DNA from 4 places in the Sporosarcina soli genome. Region 2 is predicted to be linked to each of the others. Evidence: riboswitches for the same ligand, from Rfam matches in the RefSeq annotation. Region 2 holds a riboswitch; each other region holds the start of a gene.
The links. A riboswitch is a leader RNA that binds a small molecule or an ion and turns the genes downstream of it on or off. The one in region 2 is predicted to bind S-adenosylmethionine.

Region 1 (5,675 bases), on a different contig from region 2:
ATTGGAAACATTAGAAATCATTACGAGAAAACCGCGCGGGGGTACATATGTCAATGAAAGAGTAGGTAGCAATCCATTCAAAGTGATGCTTGCCTTATCGATCAATAACGTTTCCGCCGTCATTGAAGCGCGTATGACGTTGGAGTTAGGGCTTGTTACGATTGCTGCCGAAAAAATATCGGACGACCAGCTGGAGCAATTGAAGGAAACGATTGATAGTATCCAAGCCAATCCAGACAGCGACTACGGTCGATTAGACAAGGAATTCCATCGCATCATTGCACAAAGCGCCAACAACCCAGTTGTTGAAGGGATGATTGAATCATTGTTGATTGCCCATGAAAAAACGGATAGTCTCATTCCTTTCCGTGAGCCTGGCGTCACCGTGGAACATCATTTAGGGATTTACGAAGCGCTTAAAAACAGAGATCCTTACGCAGCCTTTCAACAGATGTATAAGCATTTGAGCTTTGTTAGAAAGAAACTGCTGGATGAACCTGTAAAAGATCAGTGAAGGGAAAAGCTCGCAACTTGTGCGGGCTTTTTAACTTGATTCAGTAGAGGTTCACCACTTCCATAATTAGCAGGATGAATGTCAGTATTCGTTTCAACTCAGAGGAAGTCCAAATACCTGCTGATTCAAAATCTGGACGGAATTACGCTGAGGCGTAATTGATTGTTAGACCATTGTGAAGTTCATGCAAAATGGAATAGTCCAAACATTTATTGATTTCGATATTGACATTCTATTCTAGCACCTGTATTGTAGTAGTTATCAACCGAATACGTAACTTTCTTATCGAGAGAGGTGGAGGGACTGGCCCTTTGATACCTCAGCAACAGACTTCTATGAAGTACTGTGCTAATTCCAGAAGCTGTGGCATCTTGCCGTGGGCTTGAAGATAGGAAGAGAATCTAGCGAAATTGCCAAAACCTCTTCTTATCATGGAAGGGGTTTTTTTATATCCCTTAAAAAACAACTAGAAAGAAGGAATAGACAATGACAAACCAAACAAAGACAGTAGCGACAGCACCATTTAGAGCCGATCATGTAGGAAGTTTATTGCGACCGGCAAATTTACATACAGCACGCGCCGAGTTCAAAGAAGGCAAAATTTCTGCGGAGCAATTGCGCGAAGTGGAGACGCAAGAAATTAAGCGCATCGTGGAGAAGCAACTTGAAGTGGGCTTGGAAGTGGTGACGGATGGTGAGTTCAGACGGACTTGGTGGCACTTCGACTTTTTGGAGCATTTGAATGGCATAGAAGGCTATGTATCAGAGAAGGGTCGCCCGTTCCAAGGGATTGAAACAGAGCGGTACAATGTCCGCAATACCGGAAAAATTTCCTTCAATCCGGACCATCCTTTCATCCGTGATTTTATTGAACTCAATGAAATTGTCGGAGGACGTGCAGTGGTGAAGCAGACGATTCCGAGTCCGAATCAGCTGTTCCCGAGCGAAATTCGCAACAGAGAAATTTACCCGAATATCGAGGATTACGCGAACGATATCATTCAAGCGTACCGGGATGCGGTGAAGGCATTTTATGATGCGGGTGTCCGTTATTTGCAGTTTGACGATGTCTATATCGCGGGGCTTTCAGCGGAAAAACTACCACATAGTGACGATGAATTTACAAGGGAAGAATTAATCAATTTGGCGTTACGTGTCGTGAATGGCGTGTTGGAGGATAAGCCGGAAGATTTGATTGTCACAACGCATTTATGCCGTGGAAACTACAGATCGACTTGGTCATTTGAGGGTAGCTATGCGCATATTGCACCTACTTTATTTGCCAAAGAAAAGGTGGACGGTTTCTTCTTGGAGTATGATGACGACCGTTCAGGAGACTTCGGGCCGCTTGCACATATTCCGAACGGCGGTGCGAAAGTGATTCTCGGCGTTGTCACATCGAAAAACGGCGAAGTAGAAGACAAAGAATTGATCAAAACGCGTATTGAAGAAGCGACACAATACGTACCGTTGGAGCAATTATGCCTAAGCCCGCAATGTGGCTTCTCTTCCACGCATCACGGGAATGAGCTGACGGAAGAACAGCAATGGGCGAAGTTGAAATTCATCGTAGATGTCGCGAAGGAAGTTTGGGGATAACCGATAGACCAATTGAATAGATGATTTTCTTATCCAGAGGGGTGGAGGGACTGGCCCATTGATGCCCCGGCAACAGACGTTTACGAACTGTGCCAATTCCAGAATCATGATGTATGTGGTTGAAGATAAGAAGAGCGAAAAGCGATTATGCGGAAACCTCTTCTTACTACGAGAAGAGGTTTTTTATGGAGGAAATGAATGAAGGAGAGATACGTATGGCAAACGAATTGATCAATGCGATTCAATTATTGAAGGAAAAAGAGTGGGTCGATTTGACGCATACGTTCGGACCCGATTCACCGCATTTTTCAGCATTCGATGCGGCGGAATTCACGACATTATTCGATCATCAGGACGGTTTTTTTGCACAGCGTTTTGCATTTGCTGGGCAGTATGGTACACATATTGATGCACCGATTCATTTTGTACGGGATACGCGGTATTTGGACGAACTAGGGTTGAAGGAATTGGTATTGCCACTTGTAGTTATCGATAAATCGAAAGAAGCGGCTGCCGATCATGATTTTACGTTAGCTGTGGAAGATATTTTGGCGTTTGAAGCTCAGCATGGACGTATTGAGGAAGGCACATTTGTCGCATTGCGAACTGATTGGTACAAGCGTTGGCCAGATAACGAGGCGTTTTGCAATAAAGACGCCGATGGCAATAACCGCATCCCAGGTTGGGGGCTTGCCGCTCTCCAATTTTTATTCGAAAAAAGGCAAGTGAAAGCAGTCGGACATGAAACGTTCGATACAGATTCGGCCATCGACTTCCAGAAAAACCAAGCGCTGCTCGGCGAATATTATGTGTTGGACCAAGATACGTACCAAATTGAGTTACTGAAGAATTTGGATAAAGTGCCTGCAAAAGGTGCTGTTATTTTCAATATTGTACCGAAGCCCGAAAAAGCTTCTGGCTTTCCGGTTAGATCGTTTGCAATCTTGCCTTAAAAAGACAGTGTTCAATTGATTTCTCACAAAAATAGATAGGGAAAGAAGGAATTTACCATGACAAACAAACCGGCTACAGCCATACAAGCACCTTTCAGAGCGGATCATGTAGGAAGTCTCCTGCGTCCGGAAAACTTGCACGAAGCACGGAAGGAATTCAAAGAAGGCAAAATCACGGCTGAACAATTGCGTGAAGTGGAAACACATGAAATCAAACGCATTGTCGACAAACAAATTGAAGTTGGCTTAGAACTCGTCACGGACGGCGAATTCAGACGCACTTGGTGGCACTTGGATTTCATGGAGCATTTGAATGGATTTGAAGGCTATGTGCCGGAGACAGGTTACAAATTTGATGGTGTTGAAACGGAAAGATACAACGTTCGTAACACAGGCAAGATTTCCTTTAATCCAGACCACCCATTCATTAAAGACTTCATTGAGTTCAATGAAATCGTCGGTGGCCGTGCCGTAGCCAAACAAACAATTCCGAGTCCAAACCAATTCTTCAATGCAGGAATTCGTGATGTGAATATTTACCCGGATCTCGAAGAGTACGCAAATGATGTTATTCAGGCGTATCGCGATGCACTACATGCATTTTACGAAGCAGGTGTGCGCTACTTGCAATTGGATGATGTGTACATCGCAGGACTTTCTGCTCCGGACATCCCATTCAACGACGGTGCGTATTCAAGAGAGCAACTGATTGACCTAGCGCTCCGTGTCATTAACGGCGTATTGGAAGGCAAGCCAGAAGATTTAGTGGTCACAACGCATCTGTGCCGTGGCAACTACCAATCGACGTGGGCATTCGAAGGAAGTTATGCACTGATTGCACCAACGCTATTGGCAAAAGAAAAAGTGAACGGTTTCTTCTTGGAGTATGATGACGACCGTTCAGGAGACTTCAAACCGTTAGAATATATTCCGAACGATGGCGCCAAAGTCGTTCTAGGTGTTGTCACATCGAAAAACGGTGAAGTGGAAGACAAAGAAGCAATCAAAGCACGTATCCAAGAAGCAACACAATACGTCCCACTTGAACAACTATGCCTCAGCCCGCAGTGCGGATTCGCTTCCACGCACCATGGCAATAAACTGACGGAAGAGCAACAATGGGAGAAATTGAAATTCATCGTCGATGTAGCGAAGGAAGTTTGGGGATAAATCATAAGATGGGCAAAGCTTACGTTTGTAGGCTTTGCTTTTTTTTATGTTAACGCAAAGTTGTGGATAAGGTGGTGGATTGTTATTTTTCGTTTTCACTTACCCACATGTGGATAATTTGATAGTTGTTCCTTGAAACTTTAGGATGTGGATTGCCGTATATAGTAAAAAGGGGTGCGGACTATGAGACAGGATATACACAAACGGCAAATGGACTTGACGATGTTGCGGACGGAGCGCAACCGGGTAAAGCGTCGACTTGATGGCACGGAGGCGCAATTGAAGGATGCGCGTGCTTTGCGCGATCGGTTGCAGAAGCAATTGACGAAAGAACAGCAGGACGTGGTACAGCTTGGGAAATTTTCTTTTATGAATAAAATAAAAGAGTGGACGGGCAAATGGGATGAGCAGATGGAGAAGGAAATGGCCGAAGTGGCGGAAGTAGAACTGCAATATAATGAAGCGGAAAAAACGGTGACGGATTTGGAGGCGGAAGTCGGACGCCTACGTGAAGCGATGAAAAATCCGGAATTTGCTTATATCGATGAGGAATGGGCGGATTTTCTGCAGGAGAAAGAGACGTGGATTCGGCAGAATGATTCCGTTGCCCATGCGACGTTGCAAAAGATTGCGGATGATCGAGTACGCGTCCGGTCGATGCTACGCGAAATCGAGGAAGCTCGGGATGCAGGGAGCAAGGCGATCCGTGCGCTGAATGCGGCGCTCGATAAGCTTGGATCGGCGGAAGGAATGTCGATATGGGACACATTTCTTGGAGGTGGGTTGGTTGTATCGGCGTTGAAATACTCTGAAATGAATAGTTCAGATGATCTCGTCCATCGTGCGCAGCGCGCGCTTCGTCATTTTGAAACGGAGCTTATGGATGTTCAGAATGCGGCGACGGAATCATTTAAGGTGAATAACAATGATATTTTCACTTTCACGGATGTGTTTTTTGATAATATCTTTTCGGATTGGATGGTGCATTCGCGGATTACGGACGCCAAAAGTAAACTGAACGTTGTACTTCAGGATGTACGACGTGTTCAAGATCAGCTTGCAAGGAAGCGCGATGAGATGGAGCATGAATTGGGACAGCTTGATGTAAGGGAAAAAGAGATCATTGAAGCGTGAACACCAAGATGGATTTTTCTTGGTGTTTTTTGTGGGTGAAATTGCGGGTAGATAGTCCTGAGTTGCAATCAAATCTGACTTGAATGCAAGCAAAGGCGGTTTGAACGCAATCAAATCCATCGCAAGTGCAATCAAAACAATTTTATTCCCCGGAACTCCTCCCTCTGATGATTTTGCTTTACAACTCCCTTATCTATAGTGTACTATTTAACTAATACACCGGTACAGGAGGAGGTACGCTGATGAAACAATGGAATGGATTGGTGTGGAAAGAGTGGGTGACGATGAAGTGGCCACTTCTTGCG
Region 2 (5,675 bases):
CCTTTTTACCGGAAAGTTCCATAAAAGAATCCATGATTAACTTGCGTGTACGTTGAATGCGGGGATCCGTCTTTGGGTGAGTCATGTCAATCTCCCTCCTACTTTTTCAACAATTTCCTCAATGTGTTGGATAAACGACATTTTCAATGAACTATTGGTATTGATGCTTTTCATTATGTTATAAAATTCAATTATAAGCGAATAATTAATTTCTAAAAGAGATGAGGGAAAATACATTGAAAAAAAATCTGAATATGATTTGTGATTTAGAAACGGGTATTTGCGGAGTGGCTGGCGAAGAGGAAATGGGGCTTATTGATTTTAACCAACCAAAAAAAAAGGTGAATCTATATTATGTGACGGATCCTATTTGTTCCCATTGCTGGGCCATTGAACCGACACTCCGCCGTTTTGTCGAGCAATATGGCCATTATTTTGACTTTCACACAGTTATGGGAGGTTTGCTGGAAAAATGGCATGATGGACCAATCGATCCTGCAAACGGTATTTATAAACCAGCTGACGTTGCGGGTCATTGGAGAGAAGTGGGAGAACATTCAAGAATGCCGATTGATGGTAGTCTAATGATTGATAATCCGGTTCAATCTTCTTATCCAGCCTCGCGTGTATTTAAAGTCATTCAAAAAAATCATGGCGATGCTGCAGCATTTGACTACTTGCGCCGTGCCAGAGAAGAACTTTTCGCATTCAATCAAAATATATCAGATCCAGCGGTGATGATTGAAGTTGTCGATAAACTCGGTCTTGACGGGGAAGCTATTGTCAATGAAGCTGAACAGCCAATCGGACAACAATTATTGAATGAAGATTTTGTTTTGACAAGAAACTTAGGTGCCAGAGGTTTCCCCACGATTATTATGATGAATGAAGAAAATAAAGGCGTGAAAATTGTTGGAGGACGTCCGTTTGAAAATTATGTTGACGGATTAAAACAAGTGCTAAATATAGAAGAACTCCAACCAAAACAACAGCCGTCGCTTTCCAGCTTGCTTGAAAAAGAAAAACTGCTATTTTCCAAAGAAATTGAAGTCATGTACGATGTGGAGCAATCAGACGTACACGCTTTTATTGAAAAAGAACTTTCACCAGAGAATTATCAAGCGAAAGAAATTCTAGGGGAATACTATTTTACAACGACTAAACAATAAAAGTACAAGGCACTCGGTCCGAGTGCCTTATACTTTTTTATTCCCTAAAGTTGCATATTAGCTTTACTTTTTTGATTCTTATTTCGCTGTATGTTTACTTGTTTACGTTTTTTCTTCTAATACGAATCATCTTGCATCTACTCTGTGACTAGATTCTCTTTTAGACTTCAGTTAATATTGATTTATGGGAATAGTTATTCAGAGATGTCACTTGCCATTCAATCTACTGCGAAACGATATGACGATCGGGGGAGCATACTTTGAAAAAGAATTCATTCGTCAATCGGTTTCATTTTATAACAGTATCATTAAAAGGGATTTCACAAGCCATTTTGATAGAAAATGCCGTTACCGGGGCTATCATTCTACTCGCCATTATGATATCTTCCTTTTCTTTAGGCGTCATTGCTCTGCTGTCAGCGATGATTGGTACATTGCTAGGCAAATTAGGCGGGGCTGATGAAGAGCTTGTTGATCAAGGGCTATTTGGTTTTAATTCTGTGCTTACAGGTATGGCCCTTTACTTGTTTCTAACGGGTCCCTACCATTGGATCCTCAGTCTGGTCGGCGCCTTTCTTGCTGCCATCGTGACTGCCGCATTGATGCATGTGATGAAAAATACGGGCATACCGGTTCTAACATTCCCTTTTGTTGGATTAACTTTGTTTACTTTGCTCGTTTCTTATCGGTTAAGTGCAGTACATACGAGTAATGCACTCGTTCCTCAAAGCTTATGGCAATGGAAATTGGATATTACAGGGCCGTTTAATTTGAAAGAAGGCATCTTTACCGGAATTGGACAAGTATTTTTCCTTGATTATACAATATCCGGGATTTTACTTTTTGTTGCTGTTTTTTGGGCCGGTTGGCGACTTGGTCTTTATGCTTTTTTAGGGAATGCAGCAGCTTTATTAACAGCTTTGATACTAGGAGCAGAACGTTCATTAATATTTGTAGGCTTGTACGGCTACAATGGGATTTTAACTGCCATGGCAGTGGCAGTCGTATTTAATACGAGCAAAAGGCGACTTTCTTATGTCTCGGGAATACTTGCTGCTTGTTTGACCGTTCCAATCGCAGCGAGTCTTCATACATGGCTTCTACCTTTTGGTCTTCCACCATTAACACTGCCCTTTGTATTAAGCACATGGATATTTCTTAGCGCAAGGAAAGTACTGCCTAAGTTGTAATTCGACTCATTGAAATACTTTTTCATTTGTTGACGATTTAAAATTAGTATATTATGATTGTTCATACAAATACATAAACTTATCAAGAGAAGCTAAGGGACTGGCCCGTTGAAGCTTCAGCAACCTCTGCGTCGCAGGAAGGTGCTAATTCCAGCAAGGGGAAACCTTTGGAAGATAAGAGACAAAGCTATATTTACCTAGCCCTCTTTTCTGTCGAAAAGGGGGCTTTTACTATTGAAGTTTTCTAAAAATCAAAGAATCACAAAAATAGGAGGAACAGTCATGACTAAAAAAAGAATGTATTTAAATGCCTTTGAAATGAGTTGCGCGGCGTTTCAGTCGCATGCGTTATGGAGGCATCCAGATGATCAGACACCTGGCTATAAGGACATTGAATATTGGACACATCTTGCGAAAGTTTTGGAAAAAGGGCACTTTGACGCTGTATTTATCGCGGATGTATTAGGCGTTTACGATGTATACAAAGGTTCAAGAGATCCAGCAATCAGGTCTGGTATGCAAGTGCCGGCCAATGATCCAGCTTTTATTGTTCCAATCATGGCATCTGTAACCAAATCTCTTGGGTTCGGATTAACTGCCTCCACTACACATGATCATCCGTATACATTTGCTCGAAAAATGTCAACATTAGACCATTTGACGAAGGGAAGAATTGGTTGGAATGTCGTGACATCTTATTTAAATAGTGCAGCAAAAAACATTGGTCTCGACACTCAAACCCCACATGATGAGCGTTACGAGCGGGCTGATGAATACATGGAAGTTGTCTATAAGCTATGGGAAGCAAGTTGGGAAGATGATGCGGTTGTCATTGATAAAGAGAAAGGAATTTATACAGACCCTTCTAAAGTTCATGACATTAACCATGACGGCAAGTACTATCAAGTTCCAGGAAACCATATATGTGAACCATCACCACAGCGGACACCGGTTATCTTTCAAGCTGGAGCATCCTCTAGGGGCCGGGCGTTTGCAGCCGATCATGCTGAACTTATTTTTGTATCGTCCCCATCTTTAGAGAAAACGAAAAATATCGTTGCAACGTTTAGGGAAGATGTTGTCAAGTCCGGCAGATGATGTTAAAGTGTTGACGACCGTTACCCCGATTGTCGCGCCGACGTTGGAAGAAGCGCAAGCAAAGCTTGAAGATTATAAGCGATATATCGATCACGAAGGGGCACTTGCGCTAGTGAGTGGCTGGACAGGAATCGATATGGCGGAGTTGGATCCGAATCAAAAGGTGGAGTATATTGAGAATGACGCAATGCGATCAATCTTACAAGGCTTTGCGGGCATGACTGTGAATGAAATCGCTGAAAAAGTTGCACTTGGCGGTCTCGGTGAACTGATTGTCGGGGACCCTGAACAAATAGCGGACACATTAGAGGAATGGATGAACATTGCCGATATTGATGGATTTAATATTGTTTATTCCATTACACCAGGCTCCTTCGAAGACTTCGTTGAGCTGGTTGTTCCGGTATTACAAGAGCGGGGGTTAGTGCGAACAGCATACGAAGAGGGGACTTTCCGGAATAACTTATTTGGCCATGACCAACTAAGAGAAAATCATCCTGCTAAACAAGTGCGAAAACAAGTCGTTAGGGAACTAGTTACACAATAATGGATATCAATATGAAGTGCGGTTGATCGGCTGTGGATGAGAAATGGCGTTACAGAAAAATAACCTCCCTGCTTTCTTGCTGGATCGCGTAGGGAGGTTATTTCTTCATAGCCGCTGTCATTGCGGAAAATCTAATCAATCACGCCTCGGCGTGATTGCGTCCAGATTTTGAATTGAGCAAAGCTCAATTAACTCCTTTCAAAATCTGTGACATCCGCCGGAGGCTTGGGCCAACAGGATGTTGGCCACTCAGGCGTTGCCAATCAAACAGCGAAGGGTTTGATTTGCCGTATTTCTGCGTTTTTTTGCAGAAATTAAGGCACTTTCATTCAGGACGCGGCGATCTTAGCCTGAGTTCCTCTAATCAGCAAATCTTTTTGTACTGAAAGCGAAGCGTCAGCTACAGGGAGTTTGAACTCCCTCTGTTTGAAATGAATTTTGGCATTCATCCCGCCACTTATAGAAGTGGGGGACTTCTGCTGAATCAAGTTAAATTTCTTTCACATAATGCTTTTTAAAATCTGGATGGATTGAAAATTTACGACGTAAATGGATAAGGTTTTCACCAAAGCTTTCTTCCAAAAGCTCTCTATGTTTCTCCATAATTTCCATGAGGTACAAATCATGAATCACGACTTCTGTAATGGGCATGACCAAACCTACATGCATGGTCCATGCCGCACGGCTATCCTTACCTAGCGAAACAATACCTGCTACCACTTCTGAATCATCTCCGCTAAAGACAAGCCATTGTCCACCATACTCTTCTGTAATTTCATGACCCATATAGTGCAAGTAAACAGTAGCAAAATCAGAAACGATTTCCCCGTAAGCAATAATGATTACCTGAACTCCTCTGTTTGCTGCCTGTCTTAGTTCAGGCTCCAACTCTTCGTATTCCTCTTTCCAAATTTCTAAGAGAATTCTTTTTTTCGCCGCTGCTATACATGTTTTTACTTTATCAAGTATTTCATGACGACCTGTGATATTCCAAATATTCTCCCGGTCACTTGCAGAGTTTTCAAATTCCGCTAAAGATTTTTCTGCCAGTTCAAAGTTCTCTTCTGCTTTCAGTCGACGGTTTTTAATGAGCTCTTTTGCGGGGACAGGTGTATACTGCGGCGTATTCCCGTGACTAACGAGAATATCGCCGCGCATGACAAGGCCGTCCAGCACTTCATAGATTCTTGAGCGTGGTACGCCAGAATTTTTAGCGACAGCATAGCCGGTTAAAGGCGATTCTTCCAATAGAGTCAGATAGGCTTTCGCTTCATATTCGGTGAAATTCAGGTTCTTTAATGTTTCTAAAATGTTTTCTTTCATACAGCTCTCCTATATAAAATTAGTCGCTACCTTTGTAACTAGTATTTTATCAAAACGTATTGATTTAATCCAAAGACATCTGCTATATTTACATCAGTAGTTACTTGTGTAGTCACTAAAGAAGGGGGAGAGATTTCATCGTGGAAAACTTACTTACATATATCTCCATAGCTGCAATGATGGTGATTATACCTGGGGCAGACACGATGTTGCTTGTCAAAAATACACTGAGCTATGGTCCAAAAGCTGGGCGTTATACTGTTCTTGGCATGGCAATGGGGCTATCGTTCTGGACATTGATTGCGATCCTTGGCTTATCTGTTGTCATCGCAAAGTCGGTCGTTCTTT
Region 3 (5,675 bases), on a different contig from region 2:
CGTCGCGGACTATTTGAAAAACGAACCACTTGTGCAAGATGTTCTCTATCCTGGAAAAGGCGGTATGCTCTCCTTCCGATTACAGGAAAGTGAATGGGTAGATCCTTTCCTTCAAAACTTGCAACTCATTACATTCGCGGAAAGTCTTGGCGGTACAGAGAGCTTCATCACCTATCCGGCAACGCAAACCCATGCGGACATCCCGCGCGAAGTACGAATCCAACGCGGTGTTTGCGATCGACTTTTACGTTTCTCAGTCGGCGTCGAGGAAGCAGAAGATATCATTGCCGATTTGAAACAAGTTTTCGCGAAATTACCAAAAGTTGAGGTGCAACAGCGATGAGTTCACGTGAAGAACGGTTAGAAACGACACTTATCCACGCATCTACGCGCGGAGATTTCGAACAAAAGACAGGGGTCGTCAACGTCCCGATTTACTTGTCTTCGACATTCCATCAGGAAAGCTTTGACGATTTCGGTCCATATGACTACAGTCGCTCGGGCAACCCGACACGGGATGCATTGGAAAAATCGATTGCGGCATTGGAAGGCGGAGCAAGAGGACTGGCATTCGCTTCCGGCATTGCCGCCATCTCTTCCGCATTCATGTTGCTTTCTTCAGGCGATCACATCGTCATTACGGAAGATGTTTACGGAGGGACGTACCGTTTTGTCACCCAAGTGTTGACGAAATTTGGCATTACACATACATTTGCCGATTTCACAAATGCGAAGGATGTCGCGATAGCGATCCAGCCAAATACAAAATTACTTTACATCGAGACACCTGCAAATCCGCTGTTAGGCATTACCGACATTGAGCAGATCGTTGAATTAGCAAAAGCAAATGACTGTCTAACATTCCTTGATAATACATTCATGACGCCACTATACCAACGTCCACTTGATCTTGGTGTCGACGTCGTGCTACATAGCGCCACGAAATTTTTATCTGGACATAGTGATATTATCGCAGGACTCGCAGTGACAAAGGACGAAGAACTTGGCAATCGTTTAGCATTTATCCAAAACTCGTTCGGAGCTATTTTAGGTGCACAAGATTCCTATACATTGATTCAAGGGATAAAAACGATGGGTGCCCGTTTGGTCCAATCAACCGAGGCAGCGCAAAAAATCACTTCCTATTTGGATAGTCACCCGCTAGTGGAAGAAGTCTTTTATCCAGGATTGGCGAGTCATCCGGGGCATGCAATTCATGCAAAACAATCGACTAGCCCAGGAGCGGTCCTTTCTTTCCGGTTACCAAATCGTGAAACGGCAAAAGCGTTTGTTGAAAGCGTCCAAATTCCTGTATTCGCCGTTAGCTTGGGAGGCGTAGAATCCATCCTCTCCCACCCTGCACAGATGTCCCATGCAGCTATGCCAAAAGCCGAACGGGAAAAACGCGGAATCACAGATGGCCTATTACGCTTTTCTGTGGGGCTGGAACATGTAGATGACCTGATTGCGGATTTTGACCAAGCGTTGGCAATTGCCAATAAAAACTTGATTGCAAATAATTAATAGACTGAAAGTGGGAATTGATCATGACAACTACTAACACACTAAAAAAAGCACCTTTTAAAGCGGATCACGTCGGAAGCTTTTTGCGTCCGGAACGTTTGAAGAAAGCACGTCTCCAAAAGGAAAACGGTGAAATTACTGCTGAGGAATTGCGTAAAATTGAAGACGAAGAAATTATTAGACTCGTTGAAAGTCAAAAAGAAGCCGGACTGAAAGTGGTAACAGATGGAGAGCTTCGTCGTAAATTATGGCACTTCGATTTTCTTTCCGGTTTTGACGGTGTTGAATATATCGAAACCGAAGTAGGCGTTGAATTCAAAGGCGTGAAGCGGAAAGCGAGTGGCATTCACGTAAACGATAAAATTAAGTTCAGCACGCATTACATGATTGAAGACTTTAAGTTTTTGCATAGCATCGCAGGCGATGCGGTGGCAAAATTCGCGATTCCAAGCCCGAATATGTTGCTGCACAGAGCGACATTCGAAGATGGCGTCTATACAAATAACGAAGAATTAGTGAATGATTTGATCACTGCCTATCAGGATGTCATTCAGGCACTTTACGATGAAGGTTGCCGCTATCTGCAACTTGATGATACATCTTGGGCTGCCTTCTTATCGGAAGAAGGAAGAGAATCATTGAAAGAGCGCGGTCTAGACCCTGAAACAACAGTGCAACTAAACGCGCGAATCCTCAACGAATCCATCTCTAAAAGACCAGATGATTTGCTAGTAACGATGCATATTTGCCGCGGTAACTTCCGATCGACTTATTTTTCTAGCGGTGGCTATGAAGAAGTATCTGAAACGATTTTTGGCGGGTTAGATGTCGACGGTCTGTTCCTCGAATTCGATGATGAGCGTTCAGGCGGATTTGAACCGCTTCGTCATGTCAATCGACCGGATCTATCTATCGTATTAGGTTTGATCACATCCAAATACGGCGAACTGGAAAGCCCTGAAAGTATAAAAGAACGAATTGCAGAAGCTGCAAAATACGTTCCACTTGAACAACTTTGCCTAAGCCCGCAATGTGGTTTCGCTTCAACAGAAGAAGGTAATCTTTTGACAGAAGAACAGCAATGGGAAAAAGTGCGTCACGTCATTTCAATCGCAGAAGACGTGTGGCAATAAAATTTAATTAAATCTCTTATGAAGAGCGGCGGAGGGACTGGCCCGATGAAGCCCGGCAACCATTTAATTTGAATTAGCAGGGAGTTCAAACTCCCTGCTAATTCAAAATCCGGATGCAATTACGCCGAGGCGTAATTGATGAGGATCATTAAATAGGTGCTAAATCCTGCAAAGCGATATGCTTTGAAAAATAAGAGAGGATCTTCTTTCGAAAACCTCTCCGTCCGAAAAATGGAGAGGTTTTTTATATCGAATAACATAGAACAGGACGTGTGGAAATTGAGAAAAGAAGGGTTACAACGATATCACACAATTTGGGGCTTGCTCTTTTTAGGTTGGTTCGTTTCATATATCGACCGTGTAGCTACAGGCCCAATCATCACTTATATGATTGAAAATGAAGTCTCTTTCTTTGCCGACGTAGCCAATCCGCATGCCATTGGCGGATTGATCGGCAGTCTATTCTTTGCCGGCTTTATGTTGATGCAATTCCCAGGCGGCTATTTAGGAGACCGCTTTGGCTATCGCGCCATTATCATCTTAAGTATCTTCTGGGCAGGGATTGCCACTTTATTGACAGGAATCGTAGGCGGTCTGATTGCCTTTATTCTTTTCAGAGTATTACTAGGACTTGGTGAAGGTGTTTTTTATTCGAATGACCGCTCTTATATCGCCTATCATAGCCCTCCGAAAAAAGTCGGATTAGGGATGGGTATCGCGCTTACCGGTGTGTCTTTAGGTCTGACGGCAGGCACGCTAGGGGTACCCTATCTGATCACCCTAGCGGAACCGTTTATGAATCACAATGCTTGGCGTTTTCCTTTCTTCGTAACAGGAGGCATAACACTAATCGTTGCATTCATTCTATTAAAGTATTTGAAACCAAAAGCTACTCCTGGCGTGGCTGTAGATTCATCCTCTCCAGGAATAAAAGCTCAATTCGGAAAAGGGTTCTTATATATGACCCTATACTCCGCCGTTTTCCTAGTCATTGTCATGGGGATCTATTTCTTCTCTGTCAAACTAGGGCTTTCTTCCATAGCGATTGCAATTATTCTTACGGCACTATGCCCGCTGCTCATTTTATATTTATATATAACAAAGAAATCCGAAATCAAGCCATTATTGGCGAATAAAAATTTGTTCTTGTTGTACCTATTCTTCATCCCAATCATGTGGCATTTATGGTTTTATGGTTTCTGGTCCGTCTCCATCGTCAAAGATTTTGGCGGCGGCGCGTTGATGGCGGCAGCATTGGTCGCTTCATTTAACGGATTAGCTGGTCTTATCGGTTTCCCTCTTGGCGGCAAAATCTCAGACCTCGTGTCAGATCGTCCGAATGGGCGGCGCAATGTACTCGCCGTGCTGACCGGTGTTCTGACCATCCTTATTTTCGTTTTCGCCGCTTACGTCATGATGGGGCATAATAATCCAGTCGTCATGTCCATCATGTTGTTTGTCTCAGGATTGTTCTTCTTCGCCTTGCAACCGGTGGCCCACGCGTTGGCATCAGATTTGACACCTGAAAAAAGCAAAGGATCCATGTTCGGCATGCTCAATCTGGTTGCTGAAATCGGGGCAGTACTCTCCCCTGTCGTCTCCGGTGTCGTTCGGGATAGTACAGGTAGTTGGGGAATGCCGCTCATGCTTGACGGCGCATTGATGGCAGCAGGTCTCGTACTCGTGCTCGCCGTCTCCAGTCAAAAAGTTCGCCAGACTGCATTATCTCCGGTGAAAGCGGAGAATTGATCCACCATTAAAACCGCCTGACCCTTCAGGCGGTTTTTCATTTGAGTTCTATAACTTCAGGCGGGAGGAAAGTCCCGATTCGCCAATAAACGATTATTGAGCGCCAATATATGTAGGGGAATCGCTGATATCTATCCTCCAGGCGCCGATAATGAAGTAATAAGCTCTAATATCACAGGGAGTTCCGCCGATAATAAAAAGCTTCCCCCATCCATTTAAACGGGGAAAGCCTTTTCCTTTTATTTCTGAACGGTAGCCAATTGGCTTTCTCTTACTTCTTTTGCCGCCTCGACCATCACTTTTAATCCTTCGATCGTTTCTTCTTCCTTTCGCGTCTTTAAACCGCAATCCGGGTTGATCCAAAATTGGGTCGGTTGAATCGTTTGGAGCGCGCGATGGATGTTTTGTTTCATCTCTTCTTTACTTGGTACACGCGGGCTGTGGATGTCATAGACGCCAAGGCCAATTTCTTTGTCATAGGTGTTATTTTCAAATGCCGAAATGATTTCTCCATGGCTTCTGGAAGTCTCAATGGAAATGACATCCGCATCCAATGCACTGATCGAATCGATGATTCCGTTGAACTCCGAATAGCACATATGTGTATGGATTTGTGTGTCATTTTGAACAGACGCGGTCGCCAGTTTAAAGGCATAGACGGCTGCCTCTAAATACGCCTTATGTTTTTCCGGATCGAGTGGCAAGCCTTCGCGCAATGCAGGCTCATCCACTTGAATCATGCGGATGCCGCTCTTTTCAAGCGCTTCGATTTCCTGACGTAGAGCTAATGCAATTTGGTTCAGCACATCGAAACGTGGAATATCATCACGCACAAAGGACCAATTCAAGATCGTTACTGGACCTGTCAACATCCCTTTTACCGGCTTCTTAGTCAACGATTGTGCATAGACGCTTTCTTTCACAGTAATGGGCTCGCTGAACGCAACATCTCCCAAAATGAGTGGTGGTTTAACGCAGCGGGAACCGTAAGACTGGACCCATCCGAACTCAGACACTGCAAATCCAGCAAATTTCTCACCGAAGTATTCCACCATATCCGTTCTTTCAAATTCTCCGTGGACGAGGACGTCGATGCCAATTTCTTCTTGAATGGCAATCCATTTATCGATTTGGCTATTGATGTATTGCTCATACGCTTGGTCTGTTATTTCGCCTTTGCGCCATTTCGATCTCGTCTGCCGTACTTCTGGTGTTTGCGGCAAGCTTCCGATCGTCGTTGTCGGCAATAGCGGCAACTGAAAGCGCTGC
Region 4 (5,675 bases), on a different contig from region 2:
ATGTGATATTTTGTTTTTGAAACAGCGCTTGTCAGGGATTCAAACGATGGTAACGCTCGGCAACAAATGCCAAGTCTTGCACAAATAATGAGCGCAAGTTCGGACGGCGTCTTATAGCGAGTGGATGGTACGCGACTGCTGTCGGATAGCCTTGGACGTCATGCCAACTACCGCGCAATGATTTTACTTCGGCTTCGGGATCTTGGAAAAAAGATTGAACCGCCACATTACCTAAACAAAGAATGAGAGATGGCTTTTTTTCTTGTAGCTGTTGTTCTAAATGCTGCATACAAATTTGACGAGTCTGGACTTTATCGTAACCGCGTACAGGTTTTCTTTTTAGAATAAACGTAATGTATAAGTCATCCATCTGCAAACCAGCATTATTCGCTGCTTGTTGGAAAGTTTGGCGCGTTCCGCAAACAAAAGGATTCCCTTCGAGATCCTCACGGGCGCCAGGATTATCTAAAAGAACGAGAACACGGGCTTCCGGATTTCCTTCTCCCCATACCATACGTGTCCCGTGTTGATATAAACCGCAATCCTCGCAATTTTTAAGCTGTTCAGGTGTCGGTTCTTCAGGTAATGCAATTGGGCAAAATTCGGTCATGGTTTCCAACTCCTAATCGAACTTCATCCCATAAGTTTACCTAATACATAAAGTTTTTATTCGGAAGGATTTCATTCTACTAAGCAAGCAAGTGCCCTAAACGATCCTCATGTACATATACTAGCGTATAAGCTAAGAATAATCATTCAACCACATGGTTAGAGGAGCGATGGCTTTGTGGCAAAATAACCAGTTTTTTAACGATGATGAGAAACCAAATAATGATATACCTCTGAATAGGGGAGCAAAAATATCTCTTTGGGGTTCGGCGATATCGACATTGGGGGATGCGCTGCAAACGCTTGGTGGGGCAATTTCGATTGAGGAAGACCGGATTTCAGATGCTCAGCAACAACAGGCGATGGATAAATTGCAAAGTCAGATAGATGAGCTGAAAAAACAACAATCGCAAAATTCCACAGATAGTTCCGACGTTGAAAAGCTTGGAAAACTGTTGGAGAGACTGATTGAGCGATTGGAAAAAATCGATGAACAGAAAAAGTGAAGTGCAGACTTGTCACTTGTTTCCTAATCTTCAACTTGGCGAAACTGTCGTATATCAAAACGATCCCAACGCCTTTTCTTGTTGGGATCGTTTTGATGTTTATGAAAAAAGGTTCAACTTTTCAATTCTTCTTACGGCTTCTCTTAAGCGTTCCTCATCATCCAGTAGACCAACTCGGACATAGCCTTCGCCGTATTTACCAAAACCGTTGCCAGGGGCTACCGCGACATCTGCTTCATCCAGTAATAATTGGGTGAACGATGCACTCGTATAACCTGCTGGGACTGGTAACCAAGCGAAGAACGAAGCGGCGGGTGCTTGGACATCCCAACCGATGCGTCTGCATTCGTCAATAAAGACATTGCGCCGACCTTCATATAGAGCAATGAGTTCGCGTACATTTTCCTGATCACCAGAGAGGGCTGTAATGGCAGCACGTTGAACAGCCGGGAATTGATTGATGAATAAATGATCTTGCAATAAATTTATCGCTTCAATGATACCTGCATTTCCGATCGCGAAACCGACGCGCCAACCTGCCATATTATACGTTTTGGACAATGTATACATTTCTATCCCGACTTCTTTTGCCCCTTCTGCTTGCAAGAAACTGACCGGCTTTTTGCCGTCAAATCCGATGCCGCCATAAGCGAAGTCATGCATAATGGCAATGTCATGTTCTTTGGCGAGCGAGACTGTCTCTTCGAAGAATGGAAGTGTTGCTGTTGCACTCGTTGGATTGTTTGGGTAGTTCAAGTACATTAATTTAGCTTGCTTTTTTTGTTCAGCTGACAAGCTGTCATAGTCTGGAAGGAAATTATTATTGGCAAGTAACGGGAACATTTCATGACGAATATTGGCCAAGCTGACGCCGGATAAGTAATCGGGATAACCCGGGTCAGGAAGCAAGAGCAATTCGCCTTCATTCATAATGGCAAGCGGCAATTCAACCAATCCTGTTTTCGTGCCGTATAGGATGGCGACTTCCGTATCCGGATCGATATCCACGGCATACTCACGTTTATAAAAATCTGCAACAGCACGCTTCAATTCAACTGTTCCACCAAATGGTGCGTAACCGTGTGTTGCCGGATCCTCGACGGCCGCTTGTAAAGCTTCGACAATATGAGGCGGAGTCGGTTGATCGGGGTTCCCCCGTCCTAGATTGATGACGTCCCGACCTTCAGCGAGCGCTGATTCCACATTTTTGACGAGTGTGGAGAAGAAGTGGGGAGGTAAGCTTTTTAAGCGATTCGATATGGTCATGGAAAAACCTCTTTTCAATTCATAATGGAATATAGATCTTGTAATGAAGTAAGTATACTAGGTTCAAAGTCGAAATGACAACATTCATAGAATTCTTACTGAAATGAAAATCATGTTGACTTTTGCGATTGTACAAACTATTATATGATGTATACTCAAATTCAACTTCATATTGTAACTTATCAAGAGCGACCGAGGGATAGGCCCGATGACGTCCAGCAACCCCTTGTATCATACAAGGAAGGTGCCAACTCCTACAGGGTGATTTTCATTCTGAAAGATAAGCTGAAACAATTTTTCGGTGCTTCTTTCATTGATGAAAGGGGCGCCTTTTATTTTATTGAGGTCAGACAGGAAAATATATGATTTTCAAAAATATGAGTGTCTAGACTCCGGACGCTTTTCTATAGAAAGTATAGAAAGAGGAGAAATTTATGATTCAAATTCAAAAAGTGTCGAAAGTCTATCAAACAAAAGATCGGCTTGTAAAAGGGGTTGACAATGTATCCCTTGAAATTGGAAAAGGTGGAATTTTTGGTATAGTTGGTTATTCCGGGGCGGGGAAAAGTTCTTTGCTTCGTTGTTTGAACCTATTGGAGAAACCGACAGAAGGTACAATTCTTATAGATGGCATCAATTTGACGGAGTTAAAAGGGAAACAGTTGCGTCAGGCTAGATTGAAAATAGGAATGATTTTTCAACATTTTTATTTAATCAGTCAAAAGACTGTATATGAGAATATCGCCTTCGCTTTGCGGGCTGCCAAAACGCCTAAGCAACAAATCGATGATCGGGTGACTGAACTGCTTGAAATGGTCGGATTGTCGGAGAAGCGCAACGTTTATCCGGGTCAATTGAGCGGTGGTCAAAAGCAACGGGTCGCTATTGCGCGTGCCCTTGCGAACAATCCGAGTGTTTTGCTCTGTGATGAAGCGACGTCCGCATTGGATCCGAAAACGACATTGTCCATCTTACGGTTACTGAAGAAAATTAATCGGGAATTGGCTATTACAATCGTTTTAATCACCCATGAAATGCATGTGGTGAAAGAGATTTGCGACCGTATGGCCATTATGCAGGATGGAAAAGTGATCGAGGAAGGGCAAGTGTATGATATCTTTTCGAATCCGGTGGCAGAGTTGACGAAAGAGTTCATTAGCAGTGTTGTATCTTTTGAAGTTCCGGACACGATTTTGGCGCAATGTACAGGAACCATAGTGAAATTATTGTTTAAAGGAAATGTGGCTGGAGAAAGCGTCATATCAGAAACCATTCAGCAGTTTGATGTCCACGGGAATTTCTTGCACGGTTCGATTGAATACATTCAAGAGATGCCGCTAGGAACATTTTTAATGGAATTGCAAGGGCGGGAACCGGATATCGAGCGTGCCATTTCCTATATGTCCACCCGCCATGTCCATGTGGAGGTGATCAATAATGGGGATTGAGGTTCAACGGATCGTCGAATTATTGCCGGATATGACGAAAGCATTTGGCGAGACACTTTATATGGTAGGAATTTCGTTACTTGTTGCACTCATCATTGGGCTTCCGCTAGGCATTTTGTTGTTTGTGACCGATAAAGGATTGTTTCTTGAAAATACAGTTATCAAATCGGTTATCGGTTTTATCGTCAATATGGTGAGATCCATTCCGTTTATCATTTTACTTGTTTTACTGATTCCTTTAGCGACTCTATTAGTAGGTACAGCATATGGACCGACAGCTGCCAGTGTATCCTTATCGGCAGCGGCCATTCCTTTTTTTGCAAGGATCGTTGAGACGTCGTTTCGGGAAATCGATAAAGGCGTAATTGAAGCGGCGATTTCAATCGGTGCCAGTCCGTGGATGATTATCAGGGATGTTTTATTGCCAGAAGGGAAATCGAGTATTATTCAAGGTTTGACGTTAACGGCAATCAGCTTGGTTGCTTATGCTGCAATGGCGGGAGTTGTTGGCGGTGGAGGAATCGGGGATTTAGCCATCCGATTTGGGTACTATCGCTACGACAAGACGATTATGGTTGTGACAGTTATCATTTTGATTGTGCTCGTGCAACTTATTCAATTTGCGGGCGATCGACTTTCAAAAGCAGTCGATAAGAGATAAGAAGGGGAGAATGACAGATGAAGAAATTATTATTGACAGTACTGATCCTTGTACTTGGTGCGGCTTTAGCTGCATGTGGCGGCAAAGAAAAGGCCGGTGACGATAAAACATTGACGTTTGGAGCAACAGCAGGTCCATATAGCGATATGCTGAAAAAGGCGATCATTCCGGGTCTTGAAGATAAAGGTTACAAAGTGACAGTGACGGAGTTCGGTGATTATATACAGCCAAATAATGCATTAAATGACGGGAATGTCGATGCGAATCTCTTTCAACATACTGTTTACTTGGAAAACTTTGCAAAAGAAAATAACATGGAATTATCGAGCTTGATCGTTGTCCCGACCGCACCGCTAGGAATTTATTCGAAAAAATTTGAGTCGATTGACGATATTGCAGACGGATCAACAGTCACGATTCCTAATGATCCGGTCAACGCGGCGAGAGCGTTAATCGTGTTGGAGGCTAACGGTCTAGTCGAAATCGATCCAAACGTTGAGCCATTGAAGGCATCTGAGAAAGATATCGTGAAAAACCCGAAAAATTTAGTGGTGACACCGATTGAGGCTGCACAACTTCCCCGCTCTGTTGAAAGTGCAGACGTGGCGGCAGTACCGGGTAACTTTGCGCTCGCGGCAAGCATGAATTTAACGGATGCGCTTGTTTTGGAAGATATGCCGGACCAATTCCGTAATGTGGTTGCTGTAAAAACGGAAAACAAGGACGAGCAGTTTGCAAAAGACATCATTGAAGTGATTGAATCGGAGCAATTTGAAAAAGTGATCGACTCGGATTTCCAAGGGTTTGGAAAACCGGCTTGGATGCAATAAGTAGCCAAACAACCAGTCGATTGAATATGAATAGCCAAAAAGCCATCTAAACGGATGGCTTTTCTTTATTTCAACCTATTCATCGGAATAGTCGCCGCGCAGTTGTCTTTTATTTTTTTCAATCAATTGTTCGAAATAGGAGGTTGGCTTTTCCGAGGTTTGCTTCGGTATAGGGTCATCTGGAATACTTTGCGGATTTAATTCTGTACGGTCCTTAGTTAAGTCTAGTGAATATTGCTTTATGTCGACATCAACCATAATTTGTGTCTTTTCATTAGGAGGATCTTCTTGGAATAGATCTTCATGGTCAGTTGGTTCGGTAATTTCAAGCGGTTGTTCGACATTTGAAGTGGCG

Region 1: another riboswitch for S-adenosylmethionine. It lies ahead of ACFPRA_RS14360 (cyclase family protein); the one in region 2 lies ahead of ACFPRA_RS12150 (NtaA/DmoA family FMN-dependent monooxygenase).
Region 3: another riboswitch for S-adenosylmethionine. It lies ahead of ACFPRA_RS23315 (MFS transporter); the one in region 2 lies ahead of ACFPRA_RS12150 (NtaA/DmoA family FMN-dependent monooxygenase).
Region 4: another riboswitch for S-adenosylmethionine. It lies ahead of ACFPRA_RS16615 (methionine ABC transporter ATP-binding protein); the one in region 2 lies ahead of ACFPRA_RS12150 (NtaA/DmoA family FMN-dependent monooxygenase).

The regions. Positions count from the first base shown of each region.
Region 1 covers NZ_JBHSNO010000007.1:140,260-145,934, forward strand. Annotated here, with positions in the region: gene ACFPRA_RS14350 (FadR/GntR family transcriptional regulator) at 1-514, shown strand, start outside; SAM riboswitch class I at 794-909, shown strand; gene ACFPRA_RS14355 (5-methyltetrahydropteroyltriglutamate--homocysteine S-methyltransferase) at 1,001-2,113, shown strand; SAM riboswitch class I at 2,140-2,245, shown strand; gene ACFPRA_RS14360 (cyclase family protein) at 2,329-3,066, shown strand; gene ACFPRA_RS14365 (5-methyltetrahydropteroyltriglutamate--homocysteine S-methyltransferase) at 3,124-4,236, shown strand; gene ACFPRA_RS14370 (hypothetical protein) at 4,420-5,370, shown strand; gene ACFPRA_RS14375 (hypothetical protein) at 5,613-5,675, shown strand, end outside.
Region 2 covers NZ_JBHSNO010000005.1:1,697,042-1,702,716, reverse strand. Annotated here, with positions in the region: gene ACFPRA_RS12165 (TetR/AcrR family transcriptional regulator) at 1-85, opposite strand, end outside; gene ACFPRA_RS12160 (DsbA family protein) at 255-1,169, shown strand; gene ACFPRA_RS12155 (urea transporter) at 1,430-2,359, shown strand; SAM riboswitch class I at 2,436-2,540, shown strand; gene ACFPRA_RS12150 (NtaA/DmoA family FMN-dependent monooxygenase) at 2,642-3,457, shown strand; gene ACFPRA_RS12145 (LLM class oxidoreductase) at 3,435-4,004, shown strand; gene ACFPRA_RS12140 (TrmB family transcriptional regulator) at 4,494-5,327, opposite strand; gene ACFPRA_RS12135 (homoserine/threonine efflux transporter) at 5,468-5,675, shown strand, end outside.
Region 3 covers NZ_JBHSNO010000018.1:36,206-41,880, forward strand. Annotated here, with positions in the region: gene ACFPRA_RS23300 (methionine biosynthesis PLP-dependent protein) at 1-343, shown strand, start outside; gene metC (cystathionine beta-lyase) at 340-1,524, shown strand; gene ACFPRA_RS23310 (5-methyltetrahydropteroyltriglutamate--homocysteine S-methyltransferase) at 1,548-2,657, shown strand; SAM riboswitch class I at 2,671-2,854, shown strand; gene ACFPRA_RS23315 (MFS transporter) at 2,928-4,406, shown strand; gene metE (5-methyltetrahydropteroyltriglutamate--homocysteine S-methyltransferase) at 4,646-5,675, opposite strand, start outside.
Region 4 covers NZ_JBHSNO010000008.1:279,734-285,408, reverse strand. Annotated here, with positions in the region: gene ACFPRA_RS16630 (uracil-DNA glycosylase) at 32-610, opposite strand; gene ACFPRA_RS16625 (hypothetical protein) at 786-1,115, shown strand; gene ACFPRA_RS16620 (pyridoxal phosphate-dependent aminotransferase) at 1,215-2,381, opposite strand; SAM riboswitch class I at 2,558-2,668, shown strand; gene ACFPRA_RS16615 (methionine ABC transporter ATP-binding protein) at 2,816-3,829, shown strand; gene ACFPRA_RS16610 (methionine ABC transporter permease) at 3,819-4,490, shown strand; gene ACFPRA_RS16605 (MetQ/NlpA family ABC transporter substrate-binding protein) at 4,508-5,320, shown strand; gene ACFPRA_RS16600 (hypothetical protein) at 5,396-5,675, opposite strand, start outside.